2 regions of the Pseudonocardia zijingensis genome follow, and region 2 is predicted to be linked to the other one. Evidence: riboswitches for the same ligand, from Rfam matches in the RefSeq annotation. Region 2 holds a riboswitch; the other holds the start of a gene.

Region 1 (7,536 bases), on a different contig from region 2:
CAGACCGAGCGAGGGGCGCCCGAAACCGCGCCAACGCCGCCAATCCGCGGCAGCCCCGAAGTACGAACGGCACCCTCGTCCGATAGAGAGGTACGAGGGTGCCGTTCGTCCAACAGGTGTGCGGCGCCTCGGCCTCGACCTCTTCCAGCTCCACCGGATCGACCCGCAGGTCCGCTCGGCCGTGGCTCAGCGGCCGAGGAGGCGGGACAGCCCCGCCGCGGCGCGGTTGAGCGCCACGAGGTCGTCGAAGAACGACTCGCCGTGATCCCAGGACTCGATGATCGACAGCACGGCCTCGCGCCGCGCCAGGACGGCGTCGCGGTCGGCGAGCCCGAGCGCCTTCTCCAGCTGCTCGGCGTTCAGGTCGGTGCAGTAGGCCGGTGCGGCCATCTGGATGCGCCAGGTGTCCTCGACGTCGCCGGCGTCGACCGGGTCGAAGCCGGTGTCGTCGACCAGGCCCATCACGAGCCGCTTGGCGAGCCAGCCGCCACCGGCGACCGGCACGGCGATGCGGTCGGGGGCGCCCTTCGGCCTGGCCTTGGTCTGGAGCGTGCTCTGGACGACGGAGTTCCACGCGCGGACGACCGGGCGGTCGAGCTGTTGCTCGACCCACATGCCTTCCGCCGTGCCGTTGTCGATCTCCTCGATGCGGCCGTCGCGGTGGCGGTAGTAGTTCGACGTGTCGGCGACCGGCACGGAGCTCGGGAGGCGGTCGACGATCGGCTTGATGTCCGGCATGCGGGCGAACGGGATCGACGTGACGAGGACGTCGACGCCGGCACCGACCTCGTCGAGCGTGACCGGGGTGGCCCCCGCCTCTGCCGCGAGCTGCGCCGTGCTCTGCGGCCCGCGCGTGTTCGCGACCTGCACCGCGTGTCCGGCCGCACTGAGCTTGCGTGTGAGCTCGGCCCCGATGCTGCCGGTGCCGATGATGCCGATCTTCACGGTCGTCCTTCCAGAATTCACGGTCTGCTCCGGCCCATGCTCCGGCCGGGCACGATCGGGCGCGATGACGAGCTGGGTACCGGGCATTACCGTGGCGGTCATGGGTCGGATCGAGGTCCGCGAGCTCGAGTACTTCCTCGCGGTTGCCGACGAGCTGCACTTCGCCCGGGCGGCGGAGCGGCTCGGGATCGCGCCTCCTCCGCTGTCCCGGGCGATCGCGCAGCTCGAGCGGCGGCTGGGCACCACCCTGTTCGACCGGACGAGCCGCCGGGTGGAGCTGACGGCAGCCGGGCGCGCGTTCCGCACCGAGGCGCGCGCCACCCTGAGCTCCCTCGACCGCGCGGTCACGCGGGCCCAGCAGGTCGGGTGCGGCGTGCTGCGGATCGCCACCCCACCCGGAGCCGGGTCCGGCCTGCTGCGGGAGGTCGTCCGCGACTACATCGCCCACCACGGCCGCGACACCGTCGAGTTCGTCTTCACCCGGGAGCAGACGGCCGCGGTGCGCGAGGGCCGGGCCGACGTCGCGCTGGTCTGTTCCGCGGAGGAGCTCACCGGCCTCGACACCCACCACGTCACCACCGAGCGGCCGGTGGCGCTCGTCGCGGCCGACCACCCCTTCGCGGAGCAGGACGCGGTGCCGGCCTCCGCGCTGCTCCACGACCCGGCCTACACCGCCGACCTCCCGGCCCTCGGCCTGGACGCCCTGGTCGACCTCGTGGCCACCGGACAGCTGATCGCGGTGGTCGGTGACAGCGCCGTCGACCGGACCGGTGAGCACGTCGTCGCCGTGCCCGTCACCGGCCTGCCCGTGATCGACGTCCTGCTGGCGTGGCCCGCCGACTCGCACGACCCGCGCATCGCACACCTGGTCGGCCTGAGCGAACCGGCGTGAGCCAGGCCGGAAAGTATCGACAGTCGTCCTTCCGGCCACTCCCGACGCCCCTCGCGGCCCGCCGACACTGGCGCTGTGCCGATGATCCCGCGCGACCACCACCTGACGATCGGTTCCCTGCTGTTCGAGGGGCTCGACCAGATCGACCTCACCGGGCCGTTCGAGGTGCTGTCGCAGATCCCGAACTCCACCTTCTCCGTGTACGCGAAGACCACCGACCCGGTGCGCGACATCCACGGGCTCCGGCTGTCCCCCGACGCGCCCCTGGCTGACGCCCCGCAGCTGGACGTCCTGCACGTGCCCGGCGGGTACGGCCAGGAGGCGCTCATGGCCGACGAGGAGGTGCTGGGCTGGGTCCGTGCGCAGGCCGAGGGCGCGAAGGCCGTCCTCTCGGTGTGCACGGGCGCCCTGATCTGCGGCGCGGCCGGGCTGCTCCGCGGCCGCCGGGCCACCACCCACTGGTCGGCCCTGCACCTGCTCCCCTACTTCGGCGCCACCGTGGTGCCCGAGCGCGTGGTGGTCGACGGCAACTGGGTCTTCGCGGGCGGCGTGACGGCGGGCATCGACGGCGCCCTCCAGCTCGCCGCCGAACTGCGCGGGGTGCCCGCCGCCCAGCGCATCCAGCTGGCGATACAGTACGCGCCCGAGCCGCCGTTCGACAGCGGCACGCCCGAGACCGCACCCGCCGACGTCCTCGCGGCCGCCCGGGACGGGGTGGCCGAACTGACCGCCCGCCGGGAGGCCACCGCGCGCCGCGTGGCCGAGCAGCTCGGGGTGGCCCTGACGACCTGACCCCCGCCGCGCAGCCCCACCCCGTATGCCAGCAAGGTGGCTTTACTGGCGTAATCGGCCGGCAAAGCCACCTTGCCGGCGTAAGGGGCACGCTGTCAGGAGGCCTCGGACCTGGTGCGGAAGGCGCGGCGGTAGTCCGAGGGCGACACGTGCACCAGCTCACGGAACCTCCTGCGGAAGGCCACGGTGGTCTCGAAACCACAGCGGGCCGCGATCTGCTCCACGGTGAGGTCGGACGACTCCAGCAGTTGCCGCGCCCGCAGGATCCGCTGCCGGGCCACCCACCGCCACGGGGACGTGCCGAACTGCGCCTGGAACCGGCGGCTGAACGACCGGGTGCTGTACCCGATGTGCCCGGCCATCTCCGCGACGCTCAGCGGGCGGTCGAGCCGTTCCTCCACCCAGCTCAGGAGGCGGGCCATGTCGATGTCGGCGGGCTCGGCGGGCCGGTGGCCGTACTCGACGAACTGGGCCTGGTCACCCGCCCGGTGCGGGGCCACCAGCGTGCGCCGAGCGATCTTGTTCGCCACCTCGGCACCGAAGTCGGACCGCACGATGTGCAGGCACAGGTCGATCCCCGCCGCGACGCCGCCCGAGGTGAGGAGCCGGCCGTCGTCGACGTAGAGGACGTTGTCCTCCACGGTGGCGGTCGGAAACAACCTGCGCAGGTCGGCGGTGACGGCCCAGTGGGTGGTGGCGCGGCGGCCGTCGAGCAGGCCGGCGTGCCCGAGCGCGAACGCTCCCGTGCAGATCGACACCATGCGGCAGCCCCGCTCCGCGGCGGCGTGCAGCGCGGACGCCGTGCGTTCCGGCAGCGGCTCGAGGATCGGGCCGTAGCCGGGAACGATGACGGTGTCGGCCTGCTCGAGGACGTCCAGGTCGCCGTGCCCGCCGACGGCGGCGCCGCAGGCCGAGGTGACCGGGCCGCCGCCCTCCGTGCACACGACGAGCTCGTAGTTCTCCGGTTCGGGGTCGCGGTGGCGGTGCCCGAAGAACTGCGAGATCGCCCCGAAGTCGAGCAGGACGAGACCGTCGAGGGCGAGGGCCGCAACGCGGTGCACGGCCGGAAAGTATCACCCGGTCCTTCCTCGGCCACTGGTTCGCGGTGGTGGACGCGCGTGGCGCGGCCCGCTAGCGTCCCGATCCACAACAGCACATCGGGCCGTTCGAACCCGGGCGGGAGAGTCCCGCGCCCCAGCGCCACGGCGCACGGGGTGGCGGGCGCCGGAGGAGCAAGACCCCGCCAATCTCTCAGGCACCCACACCGCTCGGGCGAGGCCACTCTGGAAAGCAGGCGTCCGACACGCCTCGCCCACGGTGAAAATCGGCACCCGGTCTGCGGGTCCGGTGAAACTCTCAGGCTCACGACAGAGGGGGCTCCCGCCCCGGCACCCCGCCGGGCGCGCATCGTCGGGGAGCCCGCATGTCGTCGTCCGTCCGATCCCCCTCGCACGACACCCACGCCGCGCTCGGTGCTGCCTTCGCCGGCTGGGCCATGCCCGTGCCCTACCACGACCTCGTCGACCGGCCGGAGGTCGTCAACGAGGACCCGTACGGCGACGGCTGGTTGTTCTGCGTCTCCGCGCCGGACGGGTTGCACGACGCCGCCACGTACCGCCGACTCGTCGAGGAGGACTGAGATGGACCCACAGCTGCTGGCCACGCTCGAGCAGATCGATCCGGAGGTCGCCCTGGCCGTGGACGCCGAGCTCGGGCGACAGCGCGACGCGCTCGAGATGATCGCGTCGGAGAACTTCGCGCCCGCCGCGGTGCTGGAGGCCCAGGGGTCGGTCCTCACCAACAAGTACGCCGAGGGCTACCCGGGGCGGCGCTACTACGGGGGCTGCGAGCACGTCGACGTGATCGAGCAGCTCGCCATCGACCGCGCGCGGCAGCTGTTCGACGCCGAGTACGCCAACGTGCAGCCGCACTCCGGCGCCCAGGCCAACGCCGCCGCGATGGCCGCCTTCCTCGAGCCGGGTGACCGCATCCTCGGCCTCGACCTGGCCCACGGCGGGCACCTGACGCACGGGATGCGGCTCAACTTCTCCGGCCGGCTCTACGCGGTGTCGTCCTACCACGTCGAGCGCGACACCGGTCTCGTCGACATGGCCGAGGTCGAGCGGGTGGCGCGCGGCGAGCGGCCGAAGCTGATCGTCGCGGGGTGGTCGGCCTACCCGCGCACGCTCGACTTCCCCGCGTTCCGCCGGATCGCCGACGAGGTCGGGGCGTTCCTGATGGTCGACATGGCCCACTTCGCCGGCCTGGTGGCCACCGGCCTGCACCCGAGCCCGGTGCCGTACGCCGACGTCGTGACCACCACGACCCACAAGACGCTCGGCGGCCCGCGGGGCGGGCTGATCCTCGCCAGGCGCGAGCACGCCAAGCGCATCGCGTCGGCGGTGTTCCCCGGGCAGCAGGGCGGCCCGCTCGAGCACGTGATCGCGGCCAAGGCCGTGGCGCTGCGCATCGCGGGCTCGCCGGAGTTCCGGGAGCGCCAGGAGCGCACCCTCGAAGGCGCCCGGATCCTCGCCGAGCGGCTCGGCCGCCCCGACTGCGCGGACGCGGGCGTCCGCGTGCTCACCGGTGGCACGGACGTGCACCTCGTGCTCGTCGACCTGGTCGACGCGCAGCTCACCGGCAAGGAGGCCGAGGACCGGCTGCACGACGTGGGGATCACCGTCAACCGCAACGCCGTGCCGTTCGACCCGCGCCCGCCGATGGTCACCTCGGGGCTGCGGATCGGCACCCCGGCGCTGGCCACCCGCGGGTTCGACGCGGCGGACTTCACGGAGGTGGCCGACGTCGTGGCCGAGGCGCTGCTGCCGGGCTTCGACGCCGCCCGGGGCGCTGGGCTGCGGGCCCGGGTCGCGGACCTCACGGCTCGCCGGCCGCTCTACGCCGACCTCGTCCGCGCGGGGTGAGCGCCGTGGCCGTCAGCGTGTTCGACCTCTTCTCGATCGGCATCGGGCCCTCGAGCTCCCACACCGTGGGCCCGATGCGGGCCGCCCGCACCTTCGTGGCAGGCCTGACCGCCGACGGCCTGCTGGGGCGCACCACCCGGGTCAAGGCCGAGCTGTTCGGTTCCCTCGGCGCCACCGGCCACGGGCACGGCAGCGGCCCGGCGGTGGTGCTGGGCCTGCTCGGGGAGCTGCCCGAGACCGTGGACACCGCGGCCGCGCCCGCGCTGGTGGCAGCGGTGCGCGAGAGCGGCCGCCTGCGGCTCTCGCCGCACCACGAGGTCGCCTTCACCGAGCGCGACGACCTCGTGCTGCACCGGCGGCGGGCCCTGCCGGGGCACCCGAACGGGATGGTCTTCCGCGCGTTCGACGGCGCCGCGGAGATCCGCGCCCGCACCTACTACTCGGTGGGCGGCGGGTTCATCCGCGACGAGGACGGCGGTGTCACCGAGGACCGCACCGCGCTCCCGTATCCGTTCGGCTCGGGGGACGAGCTGCTGCGCCGCTGCGCCGAGACCGGGTTGCCGATCAGCGAGCTGATGCGCCGCAACGAGCGCGTCTGGCGCGCCGACGCCACCATCGACGCGGAGCTGCTGCGGATCTGGGGCGTCATGCAGGAGTGCGTGGCCAACGGCACCAGCCGCTCCGGCGTGCTGCCGGGCGGGCTGGCGGTGCGCCGCCGCGCGCCCGGCATGCGCGCGCGTCTCGAGGAGCGCGGGCGCACCGGCGACCCGCTCGACGTGCTGGACTGGGTGAGCGTGTTCGCCATCGCGGTGAACGAGGAGAACGCCTCCGGCGGCCGGGTGGTGACGGCCCCGACCAACGGGGCGGCCGGGATCGTGCCGGCCGTGCTGCACTACTACCGGCGGTTCGTCCCGGGCGCGGACGACGCGGGCGTGGTGCGGTTCCTGCTGACGGCGGGCGCCATCGGGTCGATCATCAAACGCAACGCGTCGATCTCCGGTGCCGAGGTGGGCTGCCAGGGCGAGGTCGGTTCGGCGTGCGCCATGGCCGCTGCCGGGCTCACCGAGGTCGTCGGCGGCACCCCCGAGCAGGTCGAGAACGCCGCCGAGATCGGCATCGAGCACCACCTCGGCCTCACCTGCGACCCGGTCGGGGGCCTCGTGCAGATCCCCTGCATCGAACGCAACGCCGTGGCCGCCACCACCGCGATCCACGCCGCCCGCCTGGCCACGCACGGCAACGGCACCCACGTCGTCTCGCTGGACAAGGCGATCAAGACGATGCGCGAGACCGGCGCCGACATGAAGGTCAAGTACAAGGAGACGTCGCGCGGGGGGCTCGCCGTGAACGTCGTCGAGTGCTGAGGCCGGCGGGACTCAGCTCCGCGAGGAGGCCTCGGACGCGACGACCGGTGCGCCGGCGGGCGTCGGCCGGGAGTCGAGGTCGCGCCGCACGGTCTCCGGGCCGAGCGCGAGCGCGACCAGGGTGAGGGCGGCGAGCACCGCCATGAACACCAGGATCGGCCACCAGTGGCCCGACCAGGCGTAGAGCGCGGTGGCGATGAACGGCGCCAGGCCACCGGCGAGCAGCGAACCGAGCTCGCGGGAGAAGGCGAAGCCGGAGAGCCGGAACTCGGTGTCGAACAGTTCCGCGTACCAGGCCGCCTGCGGCGCGAGCATCGCCGGGTAGCAGATCCCCAGCCCGACGACGAACGCGAGCACCACCCACGCGGTGGCGCCGGTGTCGGTGAGCAGGAAGAACGGCACCAGCCACACCAGCGAGGCGATCGTGCCGGCCGCGTAGACCGGCTTGCGGCCGATGTGGTCGGACAGCAGCCCGCACAGCGGGATCGCGACGACCTGCACGGCGGAGGCGGCCATCACCGCCCAGAGCGCGAGCGTGCGGCCGAGCCCGAGGGTGGTGGAGACGTAGGCGACGCCGAAGACCGGCAACAGGTAGGCGAAGCCGTTCTCCCCCATCCGG
Region 2 (7,536 bases):
GGCGTGGTCGACGCCCTGAGCGTCCTCGCGGTCGTCGTGCCGCTGGCCTACTTCGTGACGATGCTGCGCAGCCGGAAGGTCAGCGTGCTCGAGCGGGCCCGGGTGTGGGCGTTCGTGCCGCTGTTCGTGGCGTCGGCCTGCTTCTGGCTGGTGCAGGAGCAGGGCTACAGCGTGCTCGCCACCTACGCCGACACCCGCGTCGCGCTGGACGCGTTCGGGTTCCCACTCGCGTCCTCGTGGTTCCAGTCGGTCGGCTCGTTCGTGCTGATCGTGCTCACCCCGGCGTTCGCGGTGCTGTGGACCCGCTTGGGCAACCGCGTGTCCACCCCGCAGGAGTTCGCCGCCGGACTCACCCTCGCCGGCCTGTCCTACCTGCTGCTCGTGGTGCCCGCCCTCACCTGGGGACCCTCCGTGCCGGTCGGCCCGCTGTGGCTTGTCGCGAGCCTCGCCGTCGTGACGGTCGGCGAGATGTGCCTGTCCCCCATCGGCATGTCCGCCACCACCCGCCACGCGCCGGCGGCGTTCCGGAACCAGACCATGGGGCTCTGGCTCGCGTCGAACGCCGCCGGGCAGGGCATCAGCGCGCAGGTCGTGCAGCTCTACCGGCCCGACACCGAGGCCGCCTACTTCAGCCTCGTCGGCCTCGCGGCCGTGGTGCTCGCCGCCGTGCTGCTCGCCGTCGCGCCGCTGTTCGCCCGCCTCGTGCGGCGGGCGGAGGCGAGCACCGCTCAGGACGAGAACGCCGACACCGGTGGGCAGCTGCAGACCAGGTTCCGGTCGCCGTAGGCGCCCTCGATCCGGCGCACCGGCGGCCAGACCTTCCGGTCGTGCACCCCCGGCACCCCACCCCTCGGGTAGGCCGCGATCTCGCGCGAGTACGGGTGGTCCCACTTCTCGGCGATGCAGGCCGCGGTGTGCGGAGCGCCGCGCAGCGGGTTGTCGGTGACGGGCCACTCCCCCGCGGCCACCCGCTCGATCTCGGCCCTGATGCCGATCATGGCGTCGACGAAGCGGTCGATCTCGGCGAGATCCTCGCTCTCCGTGGGCTCGACCATCAGCGTGCCGGCCACCGGGAACGACATCGTGGGCGCGTGGATGCCGTAGTCGGCGAGCCGCTTCGCCACGTCGTCGACGGTGACACCGGACTCCTTCGAGATCGCGCGCAGGTCGAGGATGCACTCGTGGGCCACGTGGCCGTCTGCGCCCGCGTACAGCACCGGGTAGTGCTCACGCAGCCGCGCCGCCACGTAGTTGGCCGCCGCCACCGCCGTGAGCGTGGCCCGTCGCAGCCCGTCCAGGCCCATCAGCCGCAGGTACGCCCACGAGATCGGCAGCACGCCGGGGCTGCCGTGCGGCGCCGCCGACACGGCCCCCACCTCGCCCCGCCCGGGCAGGAACGGCACCAGGTGCTCGGCCACGGCCACCGGCCCGACACCGGGCCCGCCGCCGCCGTGCGGGATGCAGAAGGTCTTGTGCAGGTTCAGGTGACTGACGTCGCCGCCGAACGCACCCGGCCGGGCGAGCCCGACCAGCGCGTTGAGGTTGGCCCCGTCGACGTAGACCTGCCCGCCCGCCGCGTGCACCGCGTCGCACACCTCGCGCACACGGGCCTCGTACACGCCGTGCGTGGACGGATAGGTGATCATCAACGCGGCCAGCGACGACCGGTGCTCCTCGATCTTGGCGTGCAGGTCGTCGAGGTCGACGTCGCCGGTGGGTGCGGTGGCCACCACGACCACGCGCATCCCGGCCATCACCGCGGACGCCGCGTTGGTGCCGTGCGCGCTGGCGGGGATCAGGCAGACGTCGCGGTGGGACTCGCCGCGGCTGCGGTGGTAGGCCGCGATCGCCAGCAGGCCGGCGAACTCGCCCTGGCTGCCCGCGTTGGGCTGCAGCGACACCGCCGCGTAGCCGGTGAGCTCGGCGAGCCAGCGCTCCAGGTCGGCGATCAGCTCGAGCGTGCCCGCTGCGTCGGCCTCGGGCGCGAACGGGTGCAGGTTCGCGAACTCCGGCCAGGTGATCGGCTCCATCTCGACGGCCGCGTTCAGCTTCATCGTGCAGGAGCCGAGCGGGATCATCGTGCGGTCGAGCGCGAGGTCGGCGTCGGCGAGACGGCGAAGCCAGCGCATCAGCGAGGTCTCCGAGCGGTGCTCGTGGAAGACGGGGTGCGTGAGGTACTCGCTGGTGCGCGCCAGGTCGGCGGGCAGCGCGTCGGGCGTGGCGGCGTCGAGCGCCCCGGCGTCGGCCTGCACCCCGAACGCCGTCCACACCGCCTCCAGGTGCGCCACCGTGGTGACCTCCGAGCAGGCGATGCCCACCGTGTCGGCGTCGACGCGGCGCAGCGCGATGCCGGCCGTGTGGGCGGCGTCGGCCACGGCGTCGGCCCGGCCCGGCACGCGCGCCAGCACGGTGTCGAAGAACTCGCCGTGCACGACCTCCACCCCGCCGGCCCGCAGCCCGGCCGCCAGCACGGCGGCCATGCGGTGGGCGCGCTGCGCGATCCGCCGCAGCCCGTCCGGGCCGTGGTGCACCGCGTAGCAGGCCGCGACCACGGCGAGCAGCACCTGCGCGGTGCAGATGTTCGAGGTGGCCTTCTCCCGGCGGATGTGCTGCTCGCGGGTCTGCAGCGCCAGCCGCAGGGCCGGGTGGCCGTCGGCGTCGCGCGACAGGCCCACCAGCCGGCCGGGCAGCTGCCGGGCGTGCTTCTCGTGCACCGACAGGTAGCCGGCGTGCGGGCCGCCGAACCCCAGCGGCACGCCGAAGCGCTGGGTGGTGCCGACCGCGGCGTCCGCGCCCAGCTCACCGGGCGAGGTGAGCAGCGTGAGCGCCAGCAGGTCGGCGGCCACGGCCACCAGCGCGTCGCGCTCGTGGGCGGCCTCGATGAGCGCCGCCGGGTTGCGGACGGCCCCGGACGCGCCCGGGTAGCTCAGCAGGAGCCCGAACAGCTCACCCTCGGGCAACCCCTCCGCCAGGTCGGCGACGACCAACTCGATGCCCAGCGGCTCGGCGCGGGTGCGCAGCACGTCGAGGGTCTGCGGGAGCGTGTCGGCGTCCACCACGAACCGCGGCGAGCGCGCCTTGCCCGCCCGGCGCAGCAGCGTCATCGCCTCCGCGGCCGCGGTGGCCTCGTCCAGCAGCGACGCCCCGGCCACCGGGAGCCCGGTGAGGTCGGCCACCATCGTCTGGAACGTCAGCAGCGCCTCGAGGCGGCCCTGGCTGATCTCGGGCTGGTAGGGCGTGTAGGCGGTGTACCAGGCCGGGTTCTCCAGCACGTGCCTGCGGATCACCGCCGGGGTGACCGTGCCCGCGTACCCGAGGCCGATCATCGGGACGGTCACCGTGTTGCGCGCCGCGAGGGCCCGCAGCTGCGCCAGCACCTCGGTCTCGGACGCCGCGGGCGGCAGCGTGGACGCGACCGGCTCCTGGTCGCGGATGCCGGCGGGCACGGCCGCGGCGGCGAGCTCGTCGAGCGAGGACACGCCGATGGCCGCGAGCATCGTGTCGAGCTCGTGTGGGCGGGGCCCGATGTGGCGCTCGGCGAACGGGGTGCCCCGCTCCAGATCGGCGAGTGCGGGTCGGTCGGACACGAGATCCTCCAGGCGGAGCGGGCGGCGGGCCAGGGTGGAACCACCCTCCCCCTCTGTCCCCGCCCGCGACGCGGGCGCCTGAGAGATTCGCCCCGGCACACCAGGACTTTCCCCGTCGGCGGACGGGCACGCCCGTCGCTTTCCAGAGGCGTCTCGCCCGCACGGTCCTGGTGCCTGAGAGGTTCCGGGGAGGAGTTGCTCCTTCGGCGCCCGGCCTGGACCGGGACTCTCCCGCGCGGGTTCGGCGACTACCCGCCCGATGTTACCGCCGCGCCCCCTCCCCCACGCCCGCGGCACGCGCGAGTACGCGCGCGGCGTTCTCGTCGGAGAAGTACTCCGCGGGCGAGGTCACCCCCGCCGCCACCCGCGCGAACCCGTCCATCGCCTCCTGGTCGGTGCTCGCCGCCGCGAGCAGCCGCTGCACCTCGGGTGGCGGCGGCTCCAGGGACGCGATGCCGGCGGTGAACTCGTACATCGCCCGGACGTGCGCGTCGCGGTCGGACTGGTAGTCGCGCAGCGCGTCGTCGAACGAACGGGCCCCGGTGAGCGCCTCGTCCAGCGCGGCCGCGCACCGCTGCGCGTCCCGGAACGCGTCCTGGATCCCCTGGCCGGTGACGAAGTCCGTGTTGTACCCGGCGTCGCCGACCAGCGCCCAGCCCGGCCCGTAGGGCTTGCGGAAGTAGTTCGGCACGGCCGTGCCCACGAGGCGCGTCTCCCGCCGGGCCGCGCGCAGCCGCTCGGCGAACTCCGGCACCGTGCCGATGGTGGCGAGGTAGTTGCCTTCCAGGTCCACGCGGTTCGCCGCGAGCTCGCGGTAGGGCCAGCCGGTGATGACGACCGTGAGGTCGTCGTTCGTCGGCCACGCGGCGAACGCCCGCTCCTGGCGGTCGTAGGTCTCGAACCGCCCGGCCATGGGCAGGCCGCTCCAGTAGGCGTAGTAGCCGCACAGCAGCCGCGGCTTCTCGTGGTACTGCTCCGGGCGCACCGTGCGGGCCACCAGCGAGTGCAGGCCGTCGGCCCCGACCACCACACGCGCCCGCTCGACGACCTCCCGCCCGTCGCTCCCCCGGCCGCGCACGCCGACCAGCCGGCCCTCCTCGACGAGGAGCTCCGACACCGTGAACCGCTCCCGCACCTGCGCACCCGCAGCCGCGGCCGCCTCGACGAGCACGGTGTCCAGCACCGTGCGGCGCGGGGCGTACGCGGTGCCGGGCCGCCCGGTGATCGTGAACGGGCCGAAGTCGAACGCGTACTCCTCGATCGGCGGGCAGCCCGCCACGGCCCGCTCGAGCAGACCCCACCGGCGCAGGGCGGCCACCCCCGGCGCGTGCACGATGTGCGTCGAGAGCGTGTCGCTGGGGAAGCTCGCCCGGTCCACCACCAGCACGCGGTGCCCCGCCCGGGCCAGGAGCATGGCGGTGGGCGACCCGGCGCAGCGCGCCCCCACCACGATCACGTCGTGGCCGCTCATCGGATCGCCCCCGCCTGCACCGCGCCGAGTGCGTCCTCCAGGGTGGCGACGAACGCGGCCGGCCGGTCGAGCGCCGGGTCGTCGCCCGCGTCCTCGACGACGTGCAGCGGCCACCCGTACCGCGCGCTCGCCGTCTCCGCCACGGACAACCGGGTGACGAGGTCGTGCCTGCCCCAGATCAGGGTGGTGGGCACGTCGATCCCCGCGAGCTGCGCGGGCGGTATCGGCGCGGCGAACTGGCCGATCAGGCTGCCGAACGCGGCCTGCACGTGGTCGTCCCCGGCCACCTCCACCGCGTACGCCGTGAAGGCGTCCCAGCGCTCCCCCATGTCCGCGCGGACCCGCTCGAGGTCGAAGGCGCAGAAATCCATGAGGCGCTCGTAGGACCGCGGCGTCGGGGCGCCGAGGAAGCGCTGGACGGCCATCGCGAACCGCGGGTCGGGGTCGAACGCGGTGAGCCCGAGCGTGTCGACCAGCACCACGGCGGCGATGCGGCGGTGGTCCCCGGCGGCGTAGCGGGCCGCGACGGCACCGCCGATCGTCTTGCCGACCAGCACCGGCGGCACCGGGCACACCTCTTCGACGAGCTCGTCGAGCCAGCCCAGCACGCGTGCGGCGTCGAGCGGGCCCTCCTCCACCCGCGACTCGCCGTGGCCGGGCAGATCCGGCACCACCAGGTGGTGGGTCCGCGCGAGGCGGCGCACCACCGGCAGCCACGTGGCCCCGAACTCCCCCGGGCCGTGCAACAGGACCATCGGCGGCCCGTCACCGCCCTCGAGCACCGCGGTCGACACCCCGGCCAGCTGCCGGCGCCGCTCCCGCACCGGGAGCCCGGCCAGCAGGGTCTCCCGTGCGCGCTGCCTCACGTCCATGACGACCTCCCACGTGTCGGGCGTCCGACGCTAGGAAGTGGGGCAGTCCGGTCTCATCGGGCGAAGCACCCACGCGGGTGGATGGGCAGATCTGTGTAGGCCCCGGCACGCGACCCCCGGAGTTCAGGAAAGCCACATTCAAGGCCTCTGCGGCCCTGAATGTGGCTTTCCTGAACCGCGGCGGCGGGGGGCCTGCTCCTGCACGAGCCCGTGCTCGTAGGCGTAGGCCGTGGCCGCGGCGCGGGAGGAGACGCCTAGCTTGGTGAAGACGTTGCTCACGTGCCGGGCCACGGTCTTCTCGCTGAGGAACAGCTCCGCGGCCACTGCGCGGTTGGTCATCCCCGTGGCCACCAGGCGCAGCACCTGCACCTCGCGGCCGGTGAGCGGGCCGGCTCCGGCCGCCCTCGACAGGGCGCGCACCCGGTCGGCGTCGGGCACGGCGCCGAGCTGCTCGAAGACGAGGCGCGCGGCGTCGAACTCCATCTCGGCGGAGTCCGGGTCGCCGAGCTGCCGGCAGGCGAGCCCCATCAGCACGCGGACGCGGGCGGCCTCGTAGGGCGCGTCGAGGTCGCGCCAGGCCCGCCACGCCCGGCGCAGCACCTCCACCGCGCCGGGGTCCTTCTCGGCGACGCGGACGGCGCCCGCGGCGTGCAGCGCCATCACCTCCAGCAGCGGCGCCCCCAGGCGGTCGGCGAGCGCCTGTAGCTCGTCCGCGCCCGCACGGGCGGCGGCGAGGTCACCAGTGGCGATCATCACCTCGACGGCGGCGGCGAGGAGTCGGGCCCGGGCCGCGGGCGGCGGCACGGGCTCGACGTCGACGGCCCGCCGCAGCGCCGTGAAGTCGGCCGCCCCCTCGAGCGCGCGGCGCAGCATCGCGGCGGCCGCGTCCACCTGGCCCTGGGCGGTCCGCAGCAGCGCGAGGCCGGGCTGCGGTTCCGGGATCCACCGGCTCGCCTGCCGGTAGGCCTCCTCGGCCCGGGCGAACTCGCCGCACAGCCGGTGGACCTCGGCGAGCTGGTAGTAGGCCGCGCCGGCAGCCGGGTGGCCGCCCAGGCCCGCGCAGGCCGACCGCGCCTCGGCGAGCGCATCGGACCACGCCCCGTGCTGCAGCATGATCTCCGACCGGTGCACGAGGCACTGGCCCCGGTAGGGCACCAGGTCCGGCTGCGCCTCGCACCACCGGGTCAGCGCGAGCGTCCACTCCCGGGCCCGGCGCAGGTCGAACGCCTCCTGGCAGGTCTCGATCACGGCGCAGTAGAGGATGCCGGCGAAGATCGGGGAGACCTCGCCGGAGGTCACCGCGACCATCACCTCGTCCAGCAGCGTCAGCGCGGGCCCGGTGCGGCCCGCCGCCACGAGTGCCTGCCCCACGCCGAGCCGGCCCAGGGCCAGCAGGTCGGGGTCGCCGAAACGCTCGCCGAGTGCGGCCGCCTCGGCGGACGCGGCCTGCGCCGCGGCCGGGTCGCCCTCGACCAGGTGCTCCACCGCTGTCGGGACGAGGAGGTACCCGCGCTCCGCGCACTCCCGGCCCCACTCGTCGAGCAGGCGGCGCGCGCGGGCGAGCCAGCCGCTGCTGCGCGCCACCTCACCCCGCAGCAGCAGGAGG

The links. Region 2 has a riboswitch for glycine ahead of gcvP (aminomethyl-transferring glycine dehydrogenase). Riboswitches for the same ligand answer to the same signal wherever they lie in the genome.
Region 1: another riboswitch for glycine. It lies ahead of ACFPL3_RS27435 (glycine cleavage system protein H); the one in region 2 lies ahead of gcvP (aminomethyl-transferring glycine dehydrogenase).

Annotation. Positions count from the first base shown of each region.
Region 1 covers NZ_JBHSKO010000017.1:11,672-19,207, reverse strand. The annotation lists gene ACFPL3_RS27455 (NADPH-dependent F420 reductase) at 187-945, opposite strand; gene ACFPL3_RS27450 (LysR family transcriptional regulator) at 1,046-1,837, shown strand; gene ACFPL3_RS27445 (DJ-1/PfpI family protein) at 1,919-2,629, shown strand; gene ACFPL3_RS27440 (GlxA family transcriptional regulator) at 2,725-3,690, opposite strand; glycine riboswitch at 3,797-3,906, shown strand; glycine riboswitch at 3,907-4,010, shown strand; gene ACFPL3_RS27435 (glycine cleavage system protein H) at 4,053-4,268, shown strand; gene ACFPL3_RS27430 (serine hydroxymethyltransferase) at 4,270-5,553, shown strand; gene ACFPL3_RS27425 (L-serine ammonia-lyase) at 5,559-6,917, shown strand; gene ACFPL3_RS27420 (MFS transporter) at 6,930-7,536, opposite strand, start outside.
Region 2 covers NZ_JBHSKO010000024.1:87,045-94,580, forward strand. The annotation lists gene ACFPL3_RS33145 (peptide MFS transporter) at 1-786, shown strand, start outside; gene gcvP (aminomethyl-transferring glycine dehydrogenase) at 729-3,587, opposite strand; glycine riboswitch at 3,740-3,831, opposite strand; gene ACFPL3_RS33155 (NAD(P)/FAD-dependent oxidoreductase) at 3,850-5,058, opposite strand; gene ACFPL3_RS33160 (alpha/beta fold hydrolase) at 5,055-5,930, opposite strand; gene ACFPL3_RS33165 (LuxR C-terminal-related transcriptional regulator) at 6,069-7,536, opposite strand, start outside.